2 regions of the Caldanaerobacter subterraneus subsp. tengcongensis MB4 genome follow, and region 2 is predicted to be linked to the other one. Evidence: riboswitches for the same ligand, from Rfam matches in the RefSeq annotation. Region 2 holds a riboswitch; the other holds the start of a gene.
What was found. A riboswitch is a leader RNA that binds a small molecule or an ion and turns the genes downstream of it on or off. The one in region 2 is predicted to bind cyclic di-AMP.
Positions count from the first base shown of each region.

Region 1: it holds a riboswitch for cyclic di-AMP, as region 2 does, so the genes downstream of both, TTE_RS09175 (ABC transporter substrate-binding protein) here and TTE_RS04435 (NAD/NADP-dependent octopine/nopaline dehydrogenase family protein) in region 2, are expected to answer to the same signal.

Region 1 covers NC_003869.1:1,849,242-1,860,911, reverse strand. Annotated here, with positions in the region: gene TTE_RS09210 (amino acid permease) at 1-1,223, shown strand, start outside; gene TTE_RS09205 (hypothetical protein) at 1,260-1,925, opposite strand; gene TTE_RS09200 (ATP-binding cassette domain-containing protein) at 1,945-2,637, opposite strand; gene TTE_RS09195 (acetamidase/formamidase family protein) at 2,651-3,550, opposite strand; gene fsa (fructose-6-phosphate aldolase) at 3,707-4,357, shown strand; gene TTE_RS09185 (ABC transporter substrate-binding protein) at 4,443-5,729, shown strand; gene TTE_RS09180 (peptidoglycan D,D-transpeptidase FtsI family protein) at 5,731-7,392, opposite strand; cyclic di-AMP (ydaO/yuaA leader) riboswitch at 7,508-7,642, shown strand; gene TTE_RS09175 (ABC transporter substrate-binding protein) at 7,726-9,282, shown strand; gene TTE_RS09170 (ABC transporter permease) at 9,331-10,341, shown strand; gene TTE_RS09165 (ABC transporter permease) at 10,353-11,285, shown strand; gene TTE_RS09160 (ABC transporter ATP-binding protein) at 11,286-11,670, shown strand, end outside.
Region 2 covers NC_003869.1:924,090-935,759, reverse strand. Annotated here, with positions in the region: gene TTE_RS04470 (SatD family protein) at 1-168, opposite strand, end outside; gene gltX (glutamate--tRNA ligase) at 224-1,666, opposite strand; gene TTE_RS04460 (phosphatidylglycerophosphatase A family protein) at 1,790-2,272, shown strand; gene TTE_RS04455 (coiled-coil domain-containing protein) at 2,303-3,361, opposite strand; gene TTE_RS04450 (helix-hairpin-helix domain-containing protein) at 3,418-4,008, opposite strand; gene TTE_RS04445 (D-alanyl-D-alanine carboxypeptidase family protein) at 4,127-5,377, shown strand; gene TTE_RS04440 (cobalamin-dependent protein) at 5,515-7,167, opposite strand; gene TTE_RS04435 (NAD/NADP-dependent octopine/nopaline dehydrogenase family protein) at 7,164-8,264, opposite strand; cyclic di-AMP (ydaO/yuaA leader) riboswitch at 8,368-8,502, opposite strand; gene TTE_RS04430 (helix-turn-helix transcriptional regulator) at 8,580-9,230, opposite strand; gene rsfS (ribosome silencing factor) at 9,317-9,670, opposite strand; gene TTE_RS04420 (LCP family protein) at 9,675-10,850, opposite strand; gene yqeK (bis(5'-nucleosyl)-tetraphosphatase (symmetrical) YqeK) at 10,834-11,430, opposite strand; gene nadD (nicotinate-nucleotide adenylyltransferase) at 11,427-11,670, opposite strand, start outside.

The DNA of each region.
Region 1 (11,670 bases), 930 kb from region 2:
CTTTGGGTGGAATAGTGACTATTGCAGTGGCTCTGGCGTATACAGAGTTTGCTTCCATGGTGCCAGTGGCAGGAAGTGCTTACACTTATTCTTATGTTGCACTAGGGGAAATATTTGCCTGGATTGTCGGATGGGACTTGATATTTGAGTTTACTATGATTGCGTCTACGGTTGCAGTTGGATGGGGAGGATATTTTAATTCTTTCTTGGAGACGGTTTTTGGGATTACTTTACCTCAGGCGATTTCCCACGACATAACTCACGGTGGGATAGTGAACTTACCGGCAATTTTAGGACTTTTGATTGTTGCATGGATTGCTCTCACAGGAATTAGGGCTTCTGGTATAGCAAATGCCTTATTTACTACGGCAAAGGTATTTGCTATCTTGTTTGTGCTAACTGTTGGAGTATTCCACATCAAATTGGAGAACTGGACTACTCCGTTTGCTCCTTATGGTCTTGCAGGTATTATGACTGGAGCGGCACTGACCTTCTTTGCATATACTGGATTTGACGGAATAACATCTCTTCTTGAAGAGGTAAAAAGACCTGAGAGGGACATACCTATAGCTTTGATAGGTGGAATAAGCCTGTGCGCTCTCTTCTATGTGGCAATGTCTGCCGTTATCACTGGAATGGTACACTGGACAAAACTCGATGTTCCAAACCCGGCTGCATTTGTGCTAATGCAGGTAGGGATTCCATGGGGCGGAGCGCTCATATCAATAAGCGTGCTATTTGGACTCATCGCTACCATGCTGGGCAACTCTTTGAGTGCTAGCCGCATACTCTTTGCTATGGGGCGCGATGGATTGCTGCCTGAATGGTTTGCTTTTGTGCATCCTACTCGCAGAGTTCCAAGAAATGCTGCTTATGTGATTTATACAGCTGCCATAATATTTGCAGGTTTTCTCTCAATAAGCGAACTGGCAGAGCTTGCTAATATAGGGGGCCTCACTGCCTTTACACTAGTTACCATAAGCGTAATGGTGATGAGGTATACAGATCCAGAGAGGAAGAGGATATTCAAGGTTCCAGCTATATGGGTGATTGGACCTATTGGAATAATCGGTTCTCTTGCGTTAATTGCAAGCCTTCCTGTTGTGACGTTTATAAGATTCACTGTGTGGCTTATAATAGGCCTTATCATCTACTTTAGCTATGGATACAAGCATTCCAAGGAAGGTACAGGATACTATATTGGGAAAGAGAATCAAAAGTAAAAGCAAAGGGAAGCCCAACAAAGCGGGCTTCCCTTTTTAGTATATAAATGCCATTTTTTCTTTTTCAAATCTTTTCGCTACAAGAAAAGAGAAAAGAAAGAGCAGAAGGAAAAGTAAGAAGATCAGCAAAATGCTTTCTGACCTTTTGAAGCTTATGTAAAGCCCAAATAAAAGGCCAAAGAAAAGCGTATAGCTTATTGTAAAAGCCATTGATGTACCTGCCACAGAAAGTCCAACAGCGCACAGAAAAAGGGTGAGGGAAATTATTATAAAAAAACCTAAAAACAGTGGTGCCCAAGGTAGAGGAACTAATCCCCATGTAGGATTTAACTTGTATCCTGTTAGAAAGCTTATTAGTATTGCAATATAAGATATACTTCCAAGGAGCAAAGATGCAAAGCTTTTTCCTATCCACACCTCGTGAGGAGATACGCCAAAAGATAGCATAAGCCTAATCCAGCCGGATTGTCTTTCCCTTAAAGCTGCCCCTTCCCAGAAAAGAGTCGCCAGATAGAGAGCCATACCAGAAGAGAGCATTTTCCACAGAGTTTCAAAGTCAGGGTATATTTTTTCTCCCTTTGCTCCTGCATAAAACCCAATGAGTATCAGGAGAAAAACCTGAAAGATAGAAGAAAATCTTCTTATTTCAGAAGAGAGGGTGGTTGAAAAGACAAATTTTAATGCATCAGCCCTTATTTTCACCTCATACACTCCCTCATATTTAGTCTTCAGGCGCATACTGACTGTACAGACTTTTTAATTTTTCTAGCGATGAGTAGTCTTGTTTTGCGATAGATTTTTTAATCTTCCCTTCATGAAGTATGTATATTCTATCGGCTATATCATATACAGGTTCTGGAGTTTTAGAAGTAATTATAAAAGAGGTGTGAGGGAAGTTTTTTATTATATTTTCCAAATCGAAATTTAAGCTATTTGCCCATGGGTCATCTAGGATTATAAGTTTGGCTTTTTCAGTCAAGGCGAAAAAGAGATTAAGTTTTGCCCTTTCTTCTTCACTTAGTTTTCCTACAGTGGTATTTTTCATATTTGAAATATCCAGTGCGGCAAATATGTGTTGAGAATTTTCTTCACCCCAGAGTTGTTTTTTAAAATTTATTACCTGTTTGACTCTCCAGTGGAGGGGAAAAGAGTTTTTTTCATAATAAACGCTTGCTTGACCCAAAAGAGAAGAAGAATTAGTGTAAGGGTCAGTTCCTAAAACAGACACAGAGCCTGCATCCGGTTTTAAGATTCCCAGAATTATTTCTACAAGAGCTGTTTTTCCAGATTTTTTTGGTCCAAGTATACATACTTTTTCTCCTTCTTTTACTTCAAAATTTATATCCTCCAGTGTTAGCCTTCTTCCAAGCTTTTTAGTAACATTTTCTAGTTTTACTATTTCTTCTGCTATCATCTTCTTTCTCTCCTCAGAATCTTATGCCGTAGGATTCCAGTATCCAGTTGGGGAGGCTAAAACGAGCTGTTTTTAGTGGGTCAACCACCTGTGATATTTGTGCATTTCCTGTTATGCTAAAGAGAGTGGCTATTCCTTCGGTAGAAAGGTCTGTGTGCTTTTTAAAAAGTTCTGCCATATCGTGTACGGCTATTTCCACTGCTTTGTCTAAAGATTCGGCTGAAGCTATAGTAGCTGTTACTTCAGCAGTTTTCACAACAGGATTTTTGAGATTCAATCCCTTTATGACTTCCACTTCTAAAAGCACTTTTCCAGCAACTTCTACGCCTGAAACGCCTACTTCTCCATCTCCCATTAAAGCGTGTAAGTCCCCTAGAGCAAGCAAAGCTCCTTCTACAAATACAGGAAAGTAGACTTCTGCTCCTTCTGCTATTAAAGTGGTGTCCATGTTTCCACCGTGGGACCCTGGCGTTCCGCAGTTAATGCTTCCTTCCTTTGGGGCAACTCCTATTACTCCTATCATTGGCTTTACAGGAAGAGCTAGTTTTTCATTAAATATTACCTTTCCATCCTTTATATCTACTACTTTGGAATACAGGCCTTCCATTAAATTTCCCAATACGCCTAGACCTTTTCCTGTTGCCAGAACGCCTTTTTCTGCTACTTCAATTTTCTTGATTTTAACTTTAAGTACATCTCCTTCTTTTGCGCCTTCCACAAAAATTGGACCTGTGGCGGGGTTTACTCTGTTCCAGTCCATCTCATCGAGTTTGTCCTCATTAGATTGAATTTGATTGGAGAAGCAGTCCATTGTTTCAACTTCTAATTCATCTCCGCTCTTCACGGAAATGGCAGGCTTATTTTCCTTAGAAAAGGCAAATATGTGATGGTCTGCCGAAAGGCTGTACTTCATTTAAATCCCCCCTCAACAATTGTATTAACAATATTATACCCTGTAAAATAAAATTTTTCTACATTGTGCTTTTCCTTTTGACTTTAAGCTTTTAATTTTTGAAAGTTAGTTATATAATAAAGGTAAAGTTAAATTAAACTGCGGAGGGATGAAAATATGAAATTCTTTCTTGACACTGCAAATATAGAGGAGATAAAAGAGGCTTATTCTCTAGGAGTGATATCTGGGGTTACTACAAATCCGTCGCTTGTTGCCAAAGAGGGAAGGGATTTTAAAGAAGTAATAAGGGAGATAGCAGAGATTGTGGACGGGCCCATAAGCGCAGAGGTTATAAGCGATGACCATGAAGGGATGGTGAAAGAAGCAAGAGAGCTTGCAAAGATACATAAAAACATAGTCATAAAAATACCCATGACGGCAGAGGGCCTGAAAGCTGTTAACATCCTTTCTAAAGAAGGAATTAAGACAAATGTGACATTGATTTTTTCAGCAAATCAGGCGCTTCTCGCAGCTCGCGCTGGTGCTACCTATGTGAGTCCATTTGTAGGGAGACTGGACGACATAAATACGGATGGGATGCAGATAATTGAGGATATAGTAACTATATTCACAAACTATGATATACAGGCAGAAATAATAACTGCCAGCGTGAGACATCCTATACACGTTTTAGAGGCAGCAAAACTGGGAGCCCATATTGCTACAGTTCCTTACAAAGTGCTCATGCAGATGATTAAGCATCCTCTCACAGATATAGGAATTGAAAGATTCAAAGAGGACTGGAAAAAAGCAGGATTGAAGATATGAATAAAAGGGCAGGGGAAAATCTCCCTGCCTTTTTAGTTATTTATAAGGCGGTGAGAGAATATAGTTTATTATGAGGTGATATGATGTGAAAAAGGCCTTTACCTGGTTTTTATACCTTTTGATTTTTTTGTTTTTAGCCTACTGGCCTTTTTATATGAATTCTCAAAAAAAGGCGGAATTAGAAGAGAGAAAGATAGAAGAAAGTTTCAAAGGCATAATAACCTTTTGGGATTTTCCTCACCCTTTTGATGAGGATACATCAGGATTTGAATTTATAAAAAAGAAGATACAGGCTTTCCAGAATAAATATCCTGGTGTTGTGATAGATTTTGAGCCTATTTCAGAGGGGGATGGAATAGAAAGGTTAAAAGAGGCCTTTTCAAAAGGAGTTCTTCCGGATGTATTTCCAGTTAATCTGGAGCTTGTGCGGTTATACAAGGATTTTTTACAACCTATTACAAATTTTGTATCAAAAGAAGAGAAAAGTGAATACAATGAAGAGGTATTAAAAGCCCTGTCTTTAAAAGAAGACATATACGGACTGCCTTTGGGTATGTACACAAATGTGATTTTTATAAACAGAGAAATATTTGAAGATAAGGAGATAAGCCTGCCTGAAAAAGGATATTGGAATTATGAAGAATTTTTAAATGGTATGATAAAGGTCACAGAAAAGGATGATAAAAAACCTGTATTTGGATTGGGTATACCGCTTTTTAATGGCAGTTACAGCCTTTGGGGCTTTTTGATGCTAGACGGAGGAAAAGTTTATGACAAGGGCAAATACGCTTTTTTTGGACCACAGGCGATTTCCTCACTTCAAAAAGTGCTTGACATGGCTGGAAGATACAGTGTGATAAATCCAGTTTCACTGGAAGGAGATAGAAAAAAACTGTGGGATGAGTTTACTCTATATAAAAATACAGCTGCATTAGTGGAAGAAAGTTATAAAATTGCTGAGCTTAGCAATCTGTTTAAAAAGGGCAAATTATTTGAGTTTGATGTGGCTTTTTATCCTACGGGAGAAAGTGGCATACCTCTGACAATTTCTCCAAAAGTGTACGGGTATGGCATAAAAAAAGACAAAGATTTAAAGAAGTTAGAGATGGAATATAGGCTTATAAAATTTATTGTACAAGATCAAGAAGGAGTATTAAAATTAGGGTATGTACCTACAAAAAAGGGAATAGAGATTGGCGAGGAGAAGATGAAAAAAATTGAAGAGGCGGTGAAATACACAGAACTGCCTCCCCTATGGGATAAGTGGGAGAAGGTCAATAACCTCGTTATTGAAAGAGTAAAGGAAGGGATTAAGGAAGGAAAGAGCGCTTATGAGGTCATTGAGGGGATAAAAAAAGAAGTAGGCGAGTGAGCTATTTTCTCACTGCTTCATAATAAGTGAGTGTATCTTTCAGTATTTCCTGGGCTATTGGAGCAGCTACTTCTCCTCCCATATGTCCACCTTGCGTCGGATTTTTTACAATGACAAGAACCGCTATTTTTGGATTTTCCACAGGAGCAAAGCCTGCAAAAGAAGCAGTGTATTTCCCTTTCTGGTAATTTTCTGTAGTGCCAGTTTTGCCGCCAACCCTGTAACCGGGAACCTGAGCCAATTGTCCTGTTCCTTCTGTCACTGTTTTTTCTAATATGTACCTTAGGGTGTCAGAAGTCTCTTTGGATATTACCTGCCTCACTACTTGGGGTTTAAATTCTTTTACAATTTTGCCTTCACTTTTAATGTATTTTACAATATGTGGGTACATGAGGTCTCCGCCGTTTATAACTGCTGAGAAGGCTGTAATCATCTGAATGGGGGTTACTGCAATTCCCTGTCCAAAGGACATGGTGGCAAAGTCAACAGGATACACCTTATCCTTAGGCAAAATCATTCCGCTTGCCTCGCCAGGAAGTTCAATGCCTGTAGGGGCGCCAAAGCCAAAGGCCTGTATGTATTTATAAAAAGTGTCTAACCCTAACCTTTCGGCGACTTGTATAAAAACTGTATCGCTGGACTTTTCTATGGCCTGAGAAAAAGTGATGTTTCCAAGGACTGTCCAGCTTCTAATTTTTTTGCCGGACACTTCATAATACCCTGGGTCAAAGAATTGCTCTTCAGGGGTTACCACGGCGGAGTCCAGCGCCGCTGCTGCTGTTATTACTTTAAACACAGAACCAGGTTCGTAAATACTGGATACAGCTGGATTTGCCCAGTATTCCTGTGAAGGGACTTTTTGCGGGTCATTTGGGTCAAAGTCCGGAAGATTTGCCATTGCCAGGATTTCTCCTGTCTTTGGATTCATGACAATTGCAGTTATTCCATCTTCTGGTTTGTACTTCTCATAAGCTTTTTTAATAGCTCTCTCTGTATAAGCCTGAATGACGGAATCAACAGTCAAAACTACGTCTTCGCCTTCTTTTGGCTTGTAGTATTTGCTGGGTATTCCTACTTTGTGTCCTTCCCTGTCTACTAAAGATATCTCTCTTCCCGGAACTCCGCTTAAATACCTGTCAAGGGAGTATTCAAGGCCATATAGACCGTATCCATCTACTCCAGTAAACCCCAGGACCTGCGAAAGCATTGATCCATTTGGATAGTTTCTCATAGAAGTATCCTCTACATATATTCCAGGGATGTTGAGCTTTTTTATGGATAGAGCTTTTTCCATTGGAACAAATCTTTCAAGCACTGTCCATTCCAAATCTTTTTTAGATAAAACCTTGAAGAGGGCTTCTTTGCTGATAGATAAATATTTTGACAGTTCTTCTGAAGCCTTCTCGGGGTCTTTTATGTATTTTGGAGAGGCGTAAACATCCGCAGCAGGCACATTGCAGGCGAGTATATTGCCGTTTACATCGTAGATATTTCCTCTCTGGGGCCTTATTATTATGTCTGCTGTTGTCTGCCTTTCTACGGCAAGGGAGAGCTTTTCAGCGTTTACAACCTGTATCCACACAAGCCTTCCTATAAGTATGGAAAAAAGGATTAGAAAAAATACAAAAAGAAAAAAAGTGCGAAGTTTAAGGCTCTTTGTCACGACTTTCTACTCCTTTTATATTTGTTTTCAAGATAATTATATCACACAAAGGACGGGTTGGGATAGTCTGTATTTGACTAACTGGTAAAAGTATGGTACAATTTAATCAACAACTTAATCGTTATCGCTGAACCCGAAAAGGGGCGGGGGACCCACACTTTTGGGGCGAATCTCTTCCTACGGGAAGAGTAGGGTTACTCCTTCGACCCGAGCCCGTCAGCTAACCTCGCAAGCGTGGGAAGGAGAAATATCCGGGACCGCTGGATATTTCGGCGGCCTTTTTATACCCCCGTCCTTACCATAAATTTACATTTGAAGGGGGTATATTTTATTATGAAAAAAACTGCTATCCTTTTGGCACTTCTTTTATCACTTTTGCTCGTTTTAGGGGGATGTACATCTTCTAAGAAAGTAACTTCAGAAAAAGATGGAGGAACCATTGTAATAGCTTTAAATAAGGGCAGCATTGTGACATTGGATCCGGCTGATTACAGAGATAGAGAGACTGAGACAGTTTTGAGAAACATATTTGATGGGCTTGTGACGCGGACATACGATGGAAAAGTAGTCCCTGAAATAGCAGAGTCTTGGGAGATTATATCGCCTACAGAATGGGAATTTAAGATAAGGAAAGGCGTAACTTTTCAAAATGGAGACCCTCTTACAGCCGATGATGTCGTATTTACATTTAATAGAATAATAAAAGAGGGAGGACTTGAAGGGAAAACTTCTCCAAGAAAAGGCTTAATGGGACCCGTGGAGGATGTTCAAAAAATTGATGATTACACTGTTAGATTTATCTTAAAAGAGCCTTTCCCAGTTTTACTTCAGGCTTTAGTCCATCAGCAGATAATACCTAAAAAATATTATGAAGAAGTAGGGTACGAGGAATTTTTAAAGCATCCTATAGGAGCAGGACCTTTTAAATATGTATCTGGGAAATTGGATGAGCAGATAGTTTTAGAAAGGTATGATGGATATTACGGTGGTTCTCCAGACATTCCCCCTGTTGGTCCTCCAAGTCTAAAAAGAGTTGTATTTAGAATGATACCTGAGCCCTCTACTGCAATAGCTGCTTTGGAAAAAGGAGAAGTAAATATAGTTCAGTACATTCCACCTGATATGATAGAAAGGCTTAAGAAAAATCCAAACATACAGGTAAAGGAGAACGATGGAACAAGAGTCTACATCCTTGAGATAAACAATAAAATGCCACCTTTTGACAATAAAAAGGTAAGGCAGGCTTTAAATTACGCAATAGACATGGATTCTATTGTAAAAGAAATTTACAAAGGCTATGGGGTGAGACTTGCAGGGCCAATGCTTCCCTATGCCTTTGCTGCGAACACAGATTTAAAGCCCTATGAGTACAATCCTGACAAGGCAAAAGAGCTTTTAAAAGAGGCTGGAGTTCGCGATTTGAAAGTTGTAATAGATACTCAGCCTTTTAGAGAAGAGGAAGCTTTGGCTATAGTTAACATGCTTGAAAAAGTAGGTATAAAAGCTTCTGTAAGAACCTGGGAATGGGGAGTTTTGCAGTCAGAAATACAGAAAGGCACCAGGCAGTTGTACCTTACTGACTGGGGAAATGCATATCTTGACCCATTTGATTTCTTAAATCCAAAGCTCAAGACAGGTGAAAGAGGAAACTATTCTTTCTACAGCAATCCAGAGGTTGATAGGCTCCTAGACGAAGCGGCAAAAGAGACAGACAATGCTAAAAGAAAAGAGCTTTATTACAAGGCTCAGGAGATAATATATGACGATGCTCCATGGGTGTTTGGATATTCTCTGAAAACTGTAGAAGCTGCGACTAAAAATGTAGAAAACTGGCAGCCGAGTATGGACGGTAGAGAAAATATGCACAGAGTGAAGCTTTCTAATGAGTAAAAAGGGGTTAATGACCCTTTTTACTCTAAAGTGGATGGGGGAATTTTTATGAGGGAAGCGAAGGTTTTAAAGAGAGTTTTGTACACAATTCCTATAATGCTAGCAATAGCCATAACAGTATTTGTATTTATGAGATTTACTCCGGGAGACCCCGTTGACATAATGATGGGAAAAGAAAGCATGGTATCACAGCAGGACATAGAGCTTTTAAAAAAGGAGTTTAACCTTGATAAACCTATATACACACAGCTTTACATTTTCCTCACAAATCTTTTAAAGGGAGATTTGGGAAAGTCTATAACAAAAGGAGTTCCTGTAATTGAACTTATCAGAGAGACTCTACCTGCTACAATTGAACTTGCTCTGGCAGCCTTAACTCTTGGGATTTTAATAGGTATCCCCATAGGGATTATATCTGCTGTCAAACAGAATTCCTGGCTTGACAGAACTATGATGGCAATCTCTTTTACAGGAATATCAATGCCTTCTTTCTGGCTGGGATTAATACTTATTCTAATTTTTTCAGCCAAATTAAATTTACTTCCGAGTCAGGGCAGAATAAATTTTCTAATTTATATACCTAAGGTAACTGGTTTTTACACGATTGATTCGCTTCTTGCTGGAGACTGGGAAGCATTTGTGAGCAGTTTGAGGCATCTTTTCTTGCCTGCTCTAACTTTATCAGCTCCTTTAGCAGCTGTTTTGGCAAGAGTTATGAGGTCCAGTATGCTGGAGGTCTTAAGAAATGACTATGTGGTCTTCGCAAGGGCTAAGGGAGTGCCTGAGAAATTAGTAATACTTAAGCATGCTGTAAGAAACGCATTGATTCCAACAGTTACAGTTTTAGGCATGGAAGTAGGAGCACTTTTAGGGGGAAATATGATAGTTGAGAATGTCTTTGGATGGCCTGGAATAGGCAGGCTTGTTGTGACTGCGATATTTGACAGGGATTATCCTCTGGTCCAGGGAGTCGTAATGTTTTACGCCTTCACTTTTGTCATGGCAAATCTTTTGGTAGATATACTCTACACTTATCTGGACCCCAAGATTGAACTGTAGGGGGTGTTTGAATGACTATAAAAAATGGAATAGTGCCTGCAAAGTATTATGAAGTATCTTATAAAAAATCAAATTTAATAACTAACCTTTTAAGCCTTTTAGGGAAGATAAAAAAGCATCCAACTGCTTTAATTGGAATGCTTACAATCATAGCCTATATTTTAATGGCTGTATTCGCACCTTTTATTTCACCTTACAGCGTTAAATACTCAGACCTTTCAGCAAGACTATTGTCCCCTGTGTGGAGTGGAGGAACGTGGGCACATCCTCTGGGAACTGACCAGGTAGGAAGGGATTTGCTGACACAGATTATATACGGTTCTAGAATATCAATACTGGTTGGCTTTTTGACTGTTTTGATTTCTGCCTCTATTGGGACTTTCTTAGGAGCAATCGCAGGATACTACAGAGGAACAGTTGATACGGTGATTTCGCGCTTTGCTGATTTTTTGCTTTCTTTTCCTTTCTTAATATTTGCGGTGGGAGTAATGGCAGTTTTGGGGCCCGGATTCTGGAATTTGATTTTAGCTCTGACATTTAAAAGCTGGGTGGAATTTTTTAGGCTGGTAAGAGGTGAAGTTTTGGAGGAGAAAAATAAAGAATATGTAGAAGCTGCTCAGGCTTTGGGAAGAAGCGATGGTGCGATAATTGTATCAGAAATTCTGCCTAATATATTCCAGTCAATATTTGTCCTTGCCACATTGAGAATGGGATACATGATAATAATGGAAGCATCTTTGAGCTATTTAGGTTTAGGTGTGCCACCGGATATTCCTACATGGGGTTCTTTAATAAACTCTGGAAGGAACCACATATTTGACGCCTACTGGATATCTACTCTTCCAGGCATAGCTTTAGTGATACTTGTACTCAGTATTAACCTTTTTGGAGAAGGATTGAGAGATATATTAGACCCAAGGCTTAAAGTGGAAGGAAGTGAATAAATGCTTGAGATTAGGAACTTGAAAGTGGTTTTTGAGACAGACAGGGGAGTAGTAAAAGCGGTAAATGGGATTGACCTAACACTTGAAAGAGGAAAAATTTTAGGCCTGGTAGGAGAATCGGGCTCAGGAAAAAGCATGACTTTGCTTTCTATTTTAAGGCTTGTCCCTTACCCGGGCAAAATTGTAGAAGGGGAAATTCTCTTTGAAGGAGAGGACCTTCTCAAAAAATCGGCTTCTCAGATGAGGGAAATAAGGGGAAAGGACATAGCCATGATATTTCAAGACCCAATGACCACATTAAATCCGGTGTTTCCTGTAGGAGAGCAGATAAGGGAATCCTTGAGGGTTCACAATATAATAAAGCCTGAAAAAGAAGGTATATTAG
Region 2 (11,670 bases):
CACAAGTCCCTGAATTTCGTCTCCTCTCATAAGTGAAAAAGGCACAGAAAGGCTCTCAGAGCACAAATTATTCGCTTTATTTACTGCTTCTAAAAAGAATTCTCGCCGCATTCCCTTTTTTAAAAGCTCTCTTGACCTTACTATGTCAGCAGTAATCACAAAGTACATTTTATTTCACCCTTTCATGGGTTAAAAGGATGATATCACCCCTGTATAGGTGATATCATCCTTTTATGTTTTCTTCAATGAATTTTATAGCCCTTTCAATTCGAGCAACTGTCTTTTCTTTGCCCAAAAATTCCATTATATCAAATAGCCCTGGCCCAAAAGTTCTGCCAGAAATAGCTAATCTTGTCGGGTGGAAAAGAGCGCTACTGGATATGCCCAACTCTTCAACCAATTTTCTGTAAGCCTCTTCAGCAGTAAATTTATTAAAAGGCTCCAAATTTTTCAGCGTTTCAGCTGCCTTTTTAAGAATGTCCACTACCCCTTCTTTGGTAAAGTATTTTTGCACGCCCTTTTCCTCGTAGCTCTCTACTTCTTTAAAATAATACGTCATAGCATCTGCTATATCCACAAGCGTTTTTTCCCTCTCTCTCACTACACTCACTATCTTTTTTATATACTCGTAATCGTAATTTTCACCTATTAGCCCTTTTTTCTGCAAAAACGGTATTATAGCTTGTGTCAATTTATCGAGGTCATAGCTTCTAATGTAGTGGCCATTTATCCAGGTAAGCTTTTGAACATCGTAAACCGCTGGATTTTTGGAAACCCTCTCTAGAGAAAATTCCCTTATGCTTTTTCTCACGTCAAAAATTTCTTCCCCATCTAGAGGAGCCCATCCCAAAAGAGTGATGTAGTTCACAATCGCCTCAGGCAGATACCCCTGGTCTCTGAATTCCTGAACAGAGGTAGCCCCATGCCTTTTTGAAAGTTTAGTCCTGTCAGGAGCCAAAACCATGGACACATGGGCAAATTGGGGCAATGGCACTCCTAACGCTTCGTAGATGAGTATCTGCTTGGGGGTGTTAGAAAGATGCTCTTCCGCCCTTATAATATGGGTAATTCCCATCTGGTAGTCATCCACGACTGTAGCGAAATTGTAAGTCGGCATCCCATCTGACTTCATTATTATAAAGTCATCAATTGTAGAATTGTCAAACTCAACATCTCCCCTTATTATGTCATGGACGACAGTTTTTCCTTCTCTCGGCGTTTTCAAGCGTATGACAGGCTTCTTACCCTCTTTGAGGTAATTCTCTATCTGTTCTTTTGTCAAATTCCTGCACTTTCCTGTGTACATAAAAGGCCTGCCTTCTCTTTCCGCCTGCTTTCTCATCTCTTCCAGCTCTTCTTTTGTGCAGAAACAATAATAGGCTTTCCCCTCTTCAAGCAGTTTATTTGCAAACTTCCTATATTCATCCAATCTCTGGGACTGATATATAGGCCCTTCATCCCAATCAATTCCCAGCCACTGAAGTCCTTCTAGTATTCCCCTCATAGATTCTTCTGTAGACCTTTCTAAATCTGTGTCATCAACCCTTAAAATAAATTTGCCGCCGTGATGCCTGGCAAAAAGCCAGTTAAAAAGCGCTGTTCTCGCTCCACCTATGTGCAAACTACCCGTAGGACTTGGCGCAAATCTCACTCTGACTTCGCTCATCATCTCACCTTCTTCTATAGGTTTAAACTATTTTTGATTATACTTTAACTGATTTATTTTTTCAAGAAAATAAAAATGTGGTATAATTGGTATATGTAAAATTTTTTAAAGGAGCTGTTTTTTATGAAGGACATAGCCATAGCCTTATTAAAAGAAAGAGGAGTTAACCTAGAAGATATGGCTGTTTTAGTCTTAGACCTTCAGAAAAAGTATTACGAAGATTTAACGATTGAAGAGTGCATAGAAAACCTTCATCACGTGCTGGAAAAAAGAGAAGTACAAAACGCAATACTTACAGGAATAGCTCTGGACAAATTGGCTGAACAAGACCTCTTAGAGGAACCTCTTCTATCCATCCTAAAAAGAGATGAACCTTTATACGGTATTGATGAAATTCTTGCTTTGGGCATAACAAATGTGTACGGTTCTATTGGACTCACAAACTTTGGATATTTGGATAAAGTCAAGCCGGGAATAATTGGCAAATTAAATGCAGAAAAAGAAAAAAGGTGCAACACCTTTATAGACGACTTGGTAGCCGCAATAGTAGCTGCCGCATGCGCCAGAATAGCCCACTCAAGAAAAAGCAGTCTCCCCTCTGACTAATCAGAAAGAGGGGAGCTTTTTTAAGCTTTCTCATTTCTTCAGCAAAATCTTTACATATCCATCTTCTGTTGAAACCTGCTTTAACTTCCAACCTTCTAAAGGTATATTAAAATTTAATCTGGTATCATAACCTTCTATTAGCTTTTCAAGAAAGCTCCCTTCAATCAAAATCCCCTGAACATTTATGGACATAAACTTAAGCTTTATCTTGTCATCTTCTATTTCAAAATTCCCTTTCGCAAGGTATTTTCCTTCTTCTTTTACTTCAAATCCCTCTTTTTTAAAAACTACTTCCACATTCTTTAACCTTTCATCAAAGGACTGCACAAGCTCTGTCACATCTTTGTCATAAAAAGAAGCTTCAGCACTGAAAAAAGAAAACTTTAGATCTTTAGGCTGGAGATTTCCCCACGGAAGCTTAGAAATACTGCTCAGCAAAAAATCTAGAGAAGAAAGAGAAGAACTTGTGTTTTCCACTATCTCCAATATTTTCTGATAATTGGATAACTTCTTCCTTATCTCCTCTAAAATTTTATCTTTGTTGGCTCTTAAGTCCTCTATTTTCTTTATTACCTTCTTCTCTTCTTCCTGCTTTTTTAAAAGTTCTTCCTTCTTAAGGGTAAGCTGCTTTTCCTCTTCTTTTTTGTACTTTACCAGATTATACAAGTTCTCGAGCTTGTCATAATAGTAGTTTGTGATTATATCAACATAAATCAGCCTGTGAAGAAGTTCGCTCGCATTATCTGCCATCAGCAAAAGAGATAAAATCGCATTAGTCCCTGACATGTACAAAAACCTAAACCAGGTCTTTATAGTATCCTTTTCTTTATCTATCTCTTCGGAAGTTCTGTTAATTTCTTCTGTCTTTTCTTTTATGCTCTCATTCAGCTCTTCAATTTCATCAGAAATTTCTTCTAACGCTTTTTCTGACTTGAGTTTTTCAACATCTAATTTAAGTATTTCCAAAATTACTTCCTGCTCTTTCTGTTTTAGCTGGTAAAATTCTCCCACTTCCCCTTCTTGACCTTTTACCATGAGTAAACTAAACACAAAAAAAATTGCAATTGCAAGCGAAATTACCCTTTTCATAGCACCCCTCATTTATATGTAATTTTTTGTTCCATATGGAACTAAATTCTATTCATTTAATCCACTGTAATTTTGTCTTTTATCTGTTCAAACATCTTAGGCCCAATCCTGGGCACGTTCATTATGTCTTCAATTTTTTTGAAAGGCCCTTTAGTCTCTCTGAACTCTATAATCCTTTCTGCTGTCACAGGGCCAATGCCAGGTAAAGTCTGGAGCTCTTCTTTTGTAGCAGTATTTATGTTTACTTTTTTAGCGCCATCAATCCCTGAAGCAAAAGAAGTGTCTACCTTCTCCCCCTTTTTAGGCACCTTTATCATCTGTTCATCCTTTACCTTCTGAGCTAAATTAATATTGGACAAATCAGCTTCTTCAAGCACCCCTCCTGCTTTTTCTATAGCATCTATCACCCTCTCTCCTTCTTTCATTATGTAAACTCCCGGATTTTTCACTTCACCGGTGACATAAACCTTTATTTCAACAGGCTTCTGCTCCTGCAACTGCTCAGCTTGCATATTATCCTGAGAAGTATTTATAACAAAGTCAGCTTTTAATTTATAGTTTTTGTATATCACATAGCCAGAAAAAAGCAGTATTATAGACAAGATGGCAATGATGGCATATTGCTGTCTTTTGGTAAATTGTACCATAAAACCACCTCATTTTGCAAGCTCCTTTATTTATTTCTACGTCCATTAAAAAATTCCTTTTTATTTTTATCATTTTTTTGGTATACTTTAAGTATGACAACATGATGGGGGCATAAAAATGGCGAAGAAAATAATTGCTTTACTTATAATAATTGTTTTTGCTTTTCTCTCAGTCCCAGCGCATGCAGAAACTCCACAACCTCCAGAAATTGTCGGACCTACAGCGGTATTGATGGACTTCACTACAGGACAGGTACTGTATGACAAAAACATGCACAAAAGGATGTATCCAGCAAGCACTACAAAAATCCTAACTGCAATTATTGCCTTGGAAAAGGGAAAGCTAGACGATGTTGTCACCTGTAGTGAAAATGTGACTAAAATTGAGGGGAATTCAATATTTTTATCTCCAGGAGAGCAACTCACACTTGAGCAGCTGCTTTACGCTTTAATGCTGGAATCTGCAAATGATGCTGCAATAGCAATTGCAGAGCATATAGGTGGGAGCGTAGAAAATTTTGCCAAAATGATGAATGAAAAAGCGAGAGAAATAGGCGCTTACAACAGCCATTTTGTAAATCCGAACGGGTTGCCCGATGAAAACCATTATTCCACACCTTATGATATGGCACAAATTGCAAGATACGCCATGCAAAATGCTGAATTTAGAAAAATTGTAAGCACTCTGCATTATCAAATTCCTCCGACAAATAAGTTCGACAAACCAAGAGACTTATGGATAAGCAATCGCTTACTTAAACCTTCCCGCTTCCACTATGAAGGAGCAGATGGAGTAAAAACGGGCTACACTGTTGCTGCAGGACAAGTGTTGGTGGCTTCCGCAACCCGAGATGGGCACAGGCTCATCTCTGTTATAATGGGAGATGAAGGCATAAACATTTGGACAGACACTATAAAGCTTTTGGATTACGGTTTTCAAAACTTTTCTCTTGTAAAAGTAACGCAAAAGGACGAAGTGATAACTTCTATAGAACTTGGGAAAGGCGGATTTAAGCTTCCTTTAATTGCGCAAAAGGACTTTTATTATGAAGTGCCCAAAGGTAAAGAAAATTCTATAAAAACAGAAGTTGTGCTTAAAGAAGACATAAAAGCTCCCATTCAAAAAGGTGAAGTCCTGGGGTATATAAAGTACACACTTGACGGAAAGGAGATAGGGACAAACCCGCTAATTGCCTCAGAAGATGTGTATAAAAACTTCTTGGGGAATTACTATAATGAAAAGGAAAAAAATCCTATTGTACATCCTCTAAAATTGATCTTTGGCATAGCTTCTTTTAGCATGGCATTTTTACTCTGGAGAAGGCAAAGAATAAGGCAAAGAAAAAAATTTATATTTTCTAAGTATTAAAAAGGAGGGCAGTACCCTCCTTTTTGAGTGTTTTTTTACCGAATATAAAAGCCAAACCTGCCAAGATATCAACCTCCTTTTGCAAAAATAAAAGGGCGCAAGAAGAGAATCTGCGCCCTTCTTCTTGTTAATTCAATTTACACAAAGAAATGCTCTTTTTTGTACTCTCTCAAGATTTTTTCTACCCTTTCTTCCTCTGGTATTATTCTGTGCTTCTCATAGTCATAAGCATAACATGCTCCATCTATCACTTTTGTCTGAAGAGCGCCTTTGGCGTATTTATTGCCTTTTAAGTGAGGTGCATCTAAAAGACCTATTTCTATAGCTGTTGCCAAAACATCTGGGTCAGACCAGGGATCTTCGCTGTGTGGCGCTATTTCTTTTATAGCCTCAAGCAAAATCCTTGCCTCTTTTTTGAGCTGTTCTTTCCTCTTTATCACATCTTCGTCTTTAGTCAAGTCCGGCATTCCAAACATAGTATTTTTTATCACAGCTTTTACTATTTTTACGCTTTCAATTATGTCCTCAGGCGTTGCTGCGTGGTGAGCTTCACAATATCCAACTACGTGATATATGTGGGGTTTAATAGCCATAGACAAATACGCGCTAGAAGCGAGCTGCCCTTTTGCTTCTAAAAGGTCAGAAGGAAAGCTTGCAAGACCTGCTCTTGCTTGCCTTATCACTCTGAAGTTTTCATCTTCTAAGTCCTCTATAAGTTCTATTTTTGCAAGCATTTTTGCCAAGTCCATTTTAGGTGAAATGGAAGCTGGAACATTGAACATAAATTGTGCTACATAATCCCTAACTCCCATTTTCTTTGCGTTATATGCCGCGAGGAAAGCAGTTACAACTCCTATAACATCATGAGCATCTCTCAGACTCCAGTGATGAGCTTCATTTACTTCTACAGGCACTCCTCTCTCTGCATGCCACTTCATCAACTGCTGATTTTCCCTTATAGAAGTCCTTACATCCCTTGGGCCTCTCCCATCGAGCACATTGTACCAGCTCAATGGTATAGCAGCCCAAGCATTCTTTATAGTCCTTAAAAGCATTTCAGCCATCTTGAAAACATCATTGGTTCCGCTGTAGCACCTCAAAAGCGGATAATTGCCTCTTCTTGAAGCTTCGTATATGCGTATTAAATCCACTTCTTTTCTTATAGGAACTCCTCCTGCTCCATCCAGAGCTGGGTCGTATTTTTTATCGAAGAAGTGCTCTTGCGCATTCTGGTCAGGAGCTATGGAAATTACGTCCAAAACTTCCGCCTCAGCTATTCTTTTGACACCCTCTATCGTATCCTCCAATGAAGGCAGTCCAAAATGGTGTCTTATGATGGGATAGGGGAATTTATCCTCAATCCTTCCAATCAGAGTATCTGCAAAGACTCTTTTTTGAGAAGTTGCAGTTTTCCCTCTTAAGAAATTGATAGTCTCCTCGTCTCCTTTTGTGCCGTCAAAAACTGCAGAAAATATCCCTGACTTTCTCGCAACTTCTGCATTAGGCTCTGTTCCCCCAAACACCCACTTGATCTCCTTTAAATTATTCTTTTCTATCTTATCTTTAAGTTCTTTTAGCAAGTTCTCCAAAGCTTGTGGCGTAAGTCTGTAACTCACCCCTACAATTTCAGGTTGATACTCTTTTACAGCCTCAATCAATTTATCTATTGGGACAGCAGGCCCCAAAAACACCGTCTCATAACCCTGCTGTTCTGCAAACCTCAAAAAATTGTACACTCCAGCAACATGGACACAATTTCCAATTGAACCAGCCACGATAAGCTTTCTCATGCTGTCGCAACCTCCTTTCTCTTCCCTTCTACTAGTTCTATGATCTCCTTAGGCGACATCCCACGTATTCCCAATTTATCGGCAGTTCTCCCTATTTCCCAGTAATCTTTTCCATGCATCACGGATGCCAGATGTATTATCGCGTCAATTGTGGGCGTTTTTACACCTATTTCTTTCCCAATAGAAGAGATAGGCACAAGGCTCATAGGAACATCTTCAAAAATATACCTGCAATTTACAGTATCAGGAGCCATAAGCCCTATATAAGCTTTTGTGTTCTGTATAGCTTCATAAAGCGTATCCCCATCGGCATTGTAACTTTCTTTAAGCCATCTTTTAGCAGAGATAGTTTTCACGCCTAAAGCCTTTGCCACCATCATTCTCTCATTGTCAATCTTTTCAAGGATTTTGGCGACAGAAGGCGAAATCCCTTCTCTATAGTACTCAAAATTTCCCTTGGTAGTCTCAATCCGAGCAGCATTTAAAAGCGTTGGAGCGGGATGGAAAATTGCTCCAAAATTGTTGAAGCTGGTTTCTAACACGTTCTCAGCAGCTACAAACTGTGGAAAAGCGATATTGAGAATTTCCACTACTTCTTCCGTTTTATCTTTAGGAATTGCCGCAACTGATACTATGTCTTTAATCTTGTATATTTTAGCTTTCCCATTAGAAGACCTGCAGGCATAGATAAAAGTATCAGTTTCAGCAATAACAACCTCTAAATCACTTCTCTTTTTAAGTATGTTGTAAACTTCCAATGCTCCCCCTGTTCTTCCGGGATTTAATACCACTATCTGGCCTCTTTGCAAGTAGGGCAAAAGCTCTTCTGCAATCATGGCGTGGGCAGACGCAGGCACAGCAACTAGTATCATATCCACATCTTTTACGGCTTTGCTTATATCGTCAGTCACAAGATTCAGTTTCCCAAATCCTTCAACTTCTCCTTCTAGCTCTATACCGCCTCTTTGTATTATTGGAATCAATTTTTCATAAGTTCTATTGTATAAATTTACTTTAAACCCTTTTAAAGCGAGATGTCCTGCAATTGCCTGCCCCCCGTTCCCCGCCCCGATTACAGCAAAATAAGGCATTTTCATGCCCATACACCCCCTTTTTAAAGAAATGAAAAAGCTATAGAAGGACTTCTATAGCTTTATCTTCGGTGCCAAAAAAGACAATAAGACACCTTACATGCTATCATATCCTTCTCTTTCAACGCTTACGGGGTTAGCTGACGGGTTCGGGTCGAAAGATAACCCTACCATCTTTTAAAAGATGGATTCACCCCAAAAGAGTGGGTCCCCCGCTTCTTAACGAATTCAGCGTTTAGCATGTTATTCAATTATACAAAAGCCCGTTTTTATTATATCATAAAATAAAATGTTTGTAAAGTAAAATAAAGGAAGCAAGCGTCAGTATTTGCCAAAATCTTCTCCTACTCTTATTTCATCCAGATAGTTGTAAATAGTGTATCTGGACACGCACAAAATTTTTGCCACATAGTCTACAGCACCTCTTATAAGGAATGTGCCCTTTGCATCCAGCATCTTAACTATCTGCACCTTCTCCTCTTTTGTCATGAAATTTACGGGTTTACCAAAACTCTCCAGTGTTGTGTTCACTATGCTCTCCAAAACATCACTAACACTGCCTGTATAGGATTCCTTGTTTTCCTCTGAAGGCTCTGATATTTCGCAGAATTCTGACAAAGTATTTTTTACAAGAATAAACTCTGATATGTCTATATTTATTGTCAAACACCCTACAGGTCTTCCATTTTCGTCTTTTATAAAAATAGCAGAAGATTTTAATATCTTCCCATCTCTAGACTTGTTCTTAAAATTGATCATGTCTTCTAAACTGTCTGATTTTAATGCCTTTTGAATGACATCAGGCAAAGGGCTTCCTTTTTCTCGCCCGGTAACGTGGCCATTGGCAATAGCAATTATCGGGCTTTGAGGTGATGAAAGGTCGTGAAGAGCCACTTCGCAATTTTTCCCAAATGTGTTCGCAATGCTTTCTACCATAGGAACAATGCTTTTTAACAGTGGATGAGTACCCATCGGATTGAATCCCCCTATTATACCAGATTGTGTGCGGATGTGAAAAAAGAAATGATTAAAAATTTATTAACGTTATTATACATGCCTTATAGCCTATTGTCAAGCACTATCTCTTTAGCATCCGCCCACAATCTCTCAAGGCTGTAAAATTCTCTTGCTTCCTGCTGAAAAATGTGAACTACTACGTCCTCATAGTCCATCAAAATCCACTCAGACGCAAAGTCTTTCTCCACATGGTCCACAAATATACCTTCTTCTCCTAATTTTTTCTCCACCTCATCCGCCAACGCCTGCACATGAGTACTAGATGTACCAGTAGCTATTATGAAATAATCTGCAATGGTAGTAAGTTCGCCAATGTACAAAATTTTCACATCAAAGGCCTTTTTTTCATCTAAAACCCTGCAAATTTTATAAACCTTCTCTTTTGCCTCTATCACTAAATCACCCCTCTAAGCTTACATTTTTCCCTAAAATTATGGTTATATCAGCATCGCTTTTTTTCTGGTAGTCCTCTACTATCACAGCATTTTTAAGAAGCTTCTTGAGCTCATTTGCAACCTTTTTATTCTCACTTCTTAAAATTATCTGAGTAGTATCATAAGAAGCTCCATTCACATTTCCCACGCGAACCACATCAAAGCCCTGCTGTTTTAAAATTTCCGCCACTTTCCCTGCAGCTCCAGGAATGCCACACCCATTTAATACTTCTATTTTAACAGACTGATTTAATTCCCCTTTTTGTAAATCTGACATGAATTTTTTTATCTCCTCTGAATCTACAACATAGTAAGCTATGCCATTTATATATTCAGGGTTTCCAGGCAGTGTAGCAGTAATTATGTCATTTTTACTAACTTTTGCAGCGTACTCGGCGTATTTGACCATCAGAGAAGGGGGAATATTAGTCTCCACATATTGATTGACCGTCCTTAAGAGCTGAGGCAATTTCAAAAGAATAGAAGGGCTTTTAATTTTGTCTAAAGCCGCCAACAAAAATTCCCTCTGGACCTTTACCCTCTCTAAATCCTGCTCAGCATAACCATGTCTAAACCTCACCAACTGCAAAGCCTCTTCTCCATCCAAATGCTGCCACCCTTTTTTCAGGTGAATGTGCAAATTCCCTGCATAATCGTCATAATTCATGTCTATAGGAACATTCATTTCCACACCGCCTATAGCGTCCACAAGCTTTTTAAAACCTTCATAGTCAATTTTCACATAGTAGCTGATGTCTTCTCCAATAAGCTGTGATACTTCTTCCATGGCAAGTTTAGGCCCGCCAATTGGATAGGCTGCGTTTATTTTTTGAACCCCATGGCCGGGAATTGTGACCATGGTATCTCTCGGAATGGACAAAATATACCCCTTTTGCGTATTGACATTGTAGGAAATGACCATCATAGTATCTGACCTATGAGGGTCATCAGGAGAAGTCTCGTCAATCCCCAAAATTAGCACTTTTAGCTCCTCAGGGTTCTTTTTATCCTCCTTAGTTGGAAGGTTCATCAAGCTCGCATCAGAGGGATTTAAAGACTTCAAGTATATATAAGCTCCAGTCCCCAAGCTGAGTACCAAAAGTCCCAAAAATAGAGCGAAAATTTTAAAAAACCTCCTCATGTTTCTCCTCTCCCAATTTTAAAAGAATGTCGTTTCTTCCGCTCACGGTTTTCTCATAAAGTATCATATTTCTCTTTATCACATAGCATATAGTGCTGTCATAAGCTCTTAAAACAGCTAAATCTAAATCCTTCCAAGAAAGTTCCCTTAATTCCTCCACCCCTTCAAAATCCCTATTTGGCTCTATATAGTCTGCTAAAAATATAATCTTGTCTAAAAGAGACATGTTAACATCTCCTGTAGTGTGAAGAGCAATCGCTCTTTTTATCTCCTCATCTGTCACTCCAAACAATTCTTGAGCCAGATAAGCCCCAACAGGTCCGTGCAATAAAAAAGGCACTTTAAGAAGAACCTCATCTACGAAAATTCCGTACTTGTAAGCCATCTTTACAAGCTCTTCATCAGAAAAGCCCTTTGCACAGTCATGCAGAAGCCCTGCCACCCTAGCTTTTTCAACATCCACTCCGTATTTCTCAGCAAGCTTTACAGCTGTTTCCATAACCCCAACAGAATGGATATACCTTTCTTCATCCAGCATTTCTTTTAGTTTTTCTTTCATCCATTCAATGTCATACCTCATCTTGAGTCATCCTCTTTATAAAGCTTGTATTTCTGGATGTACCTTTCTACTGGCTCCGGCAGAAGGTACTTTATAGGTCTACCCTTTGCCACTCTTTCCCTTATATCAGTAGAAGAAATTGCTAAAGAAGGAACTGTAACTTTGTAAATCACATCTCCATAAAGCTTTCTTATCTTGTCAAGCTCTTGGTCAATCTTATTCCCTTCAATGCCAGGACGGGTTGCGGCTACAAAATAACAC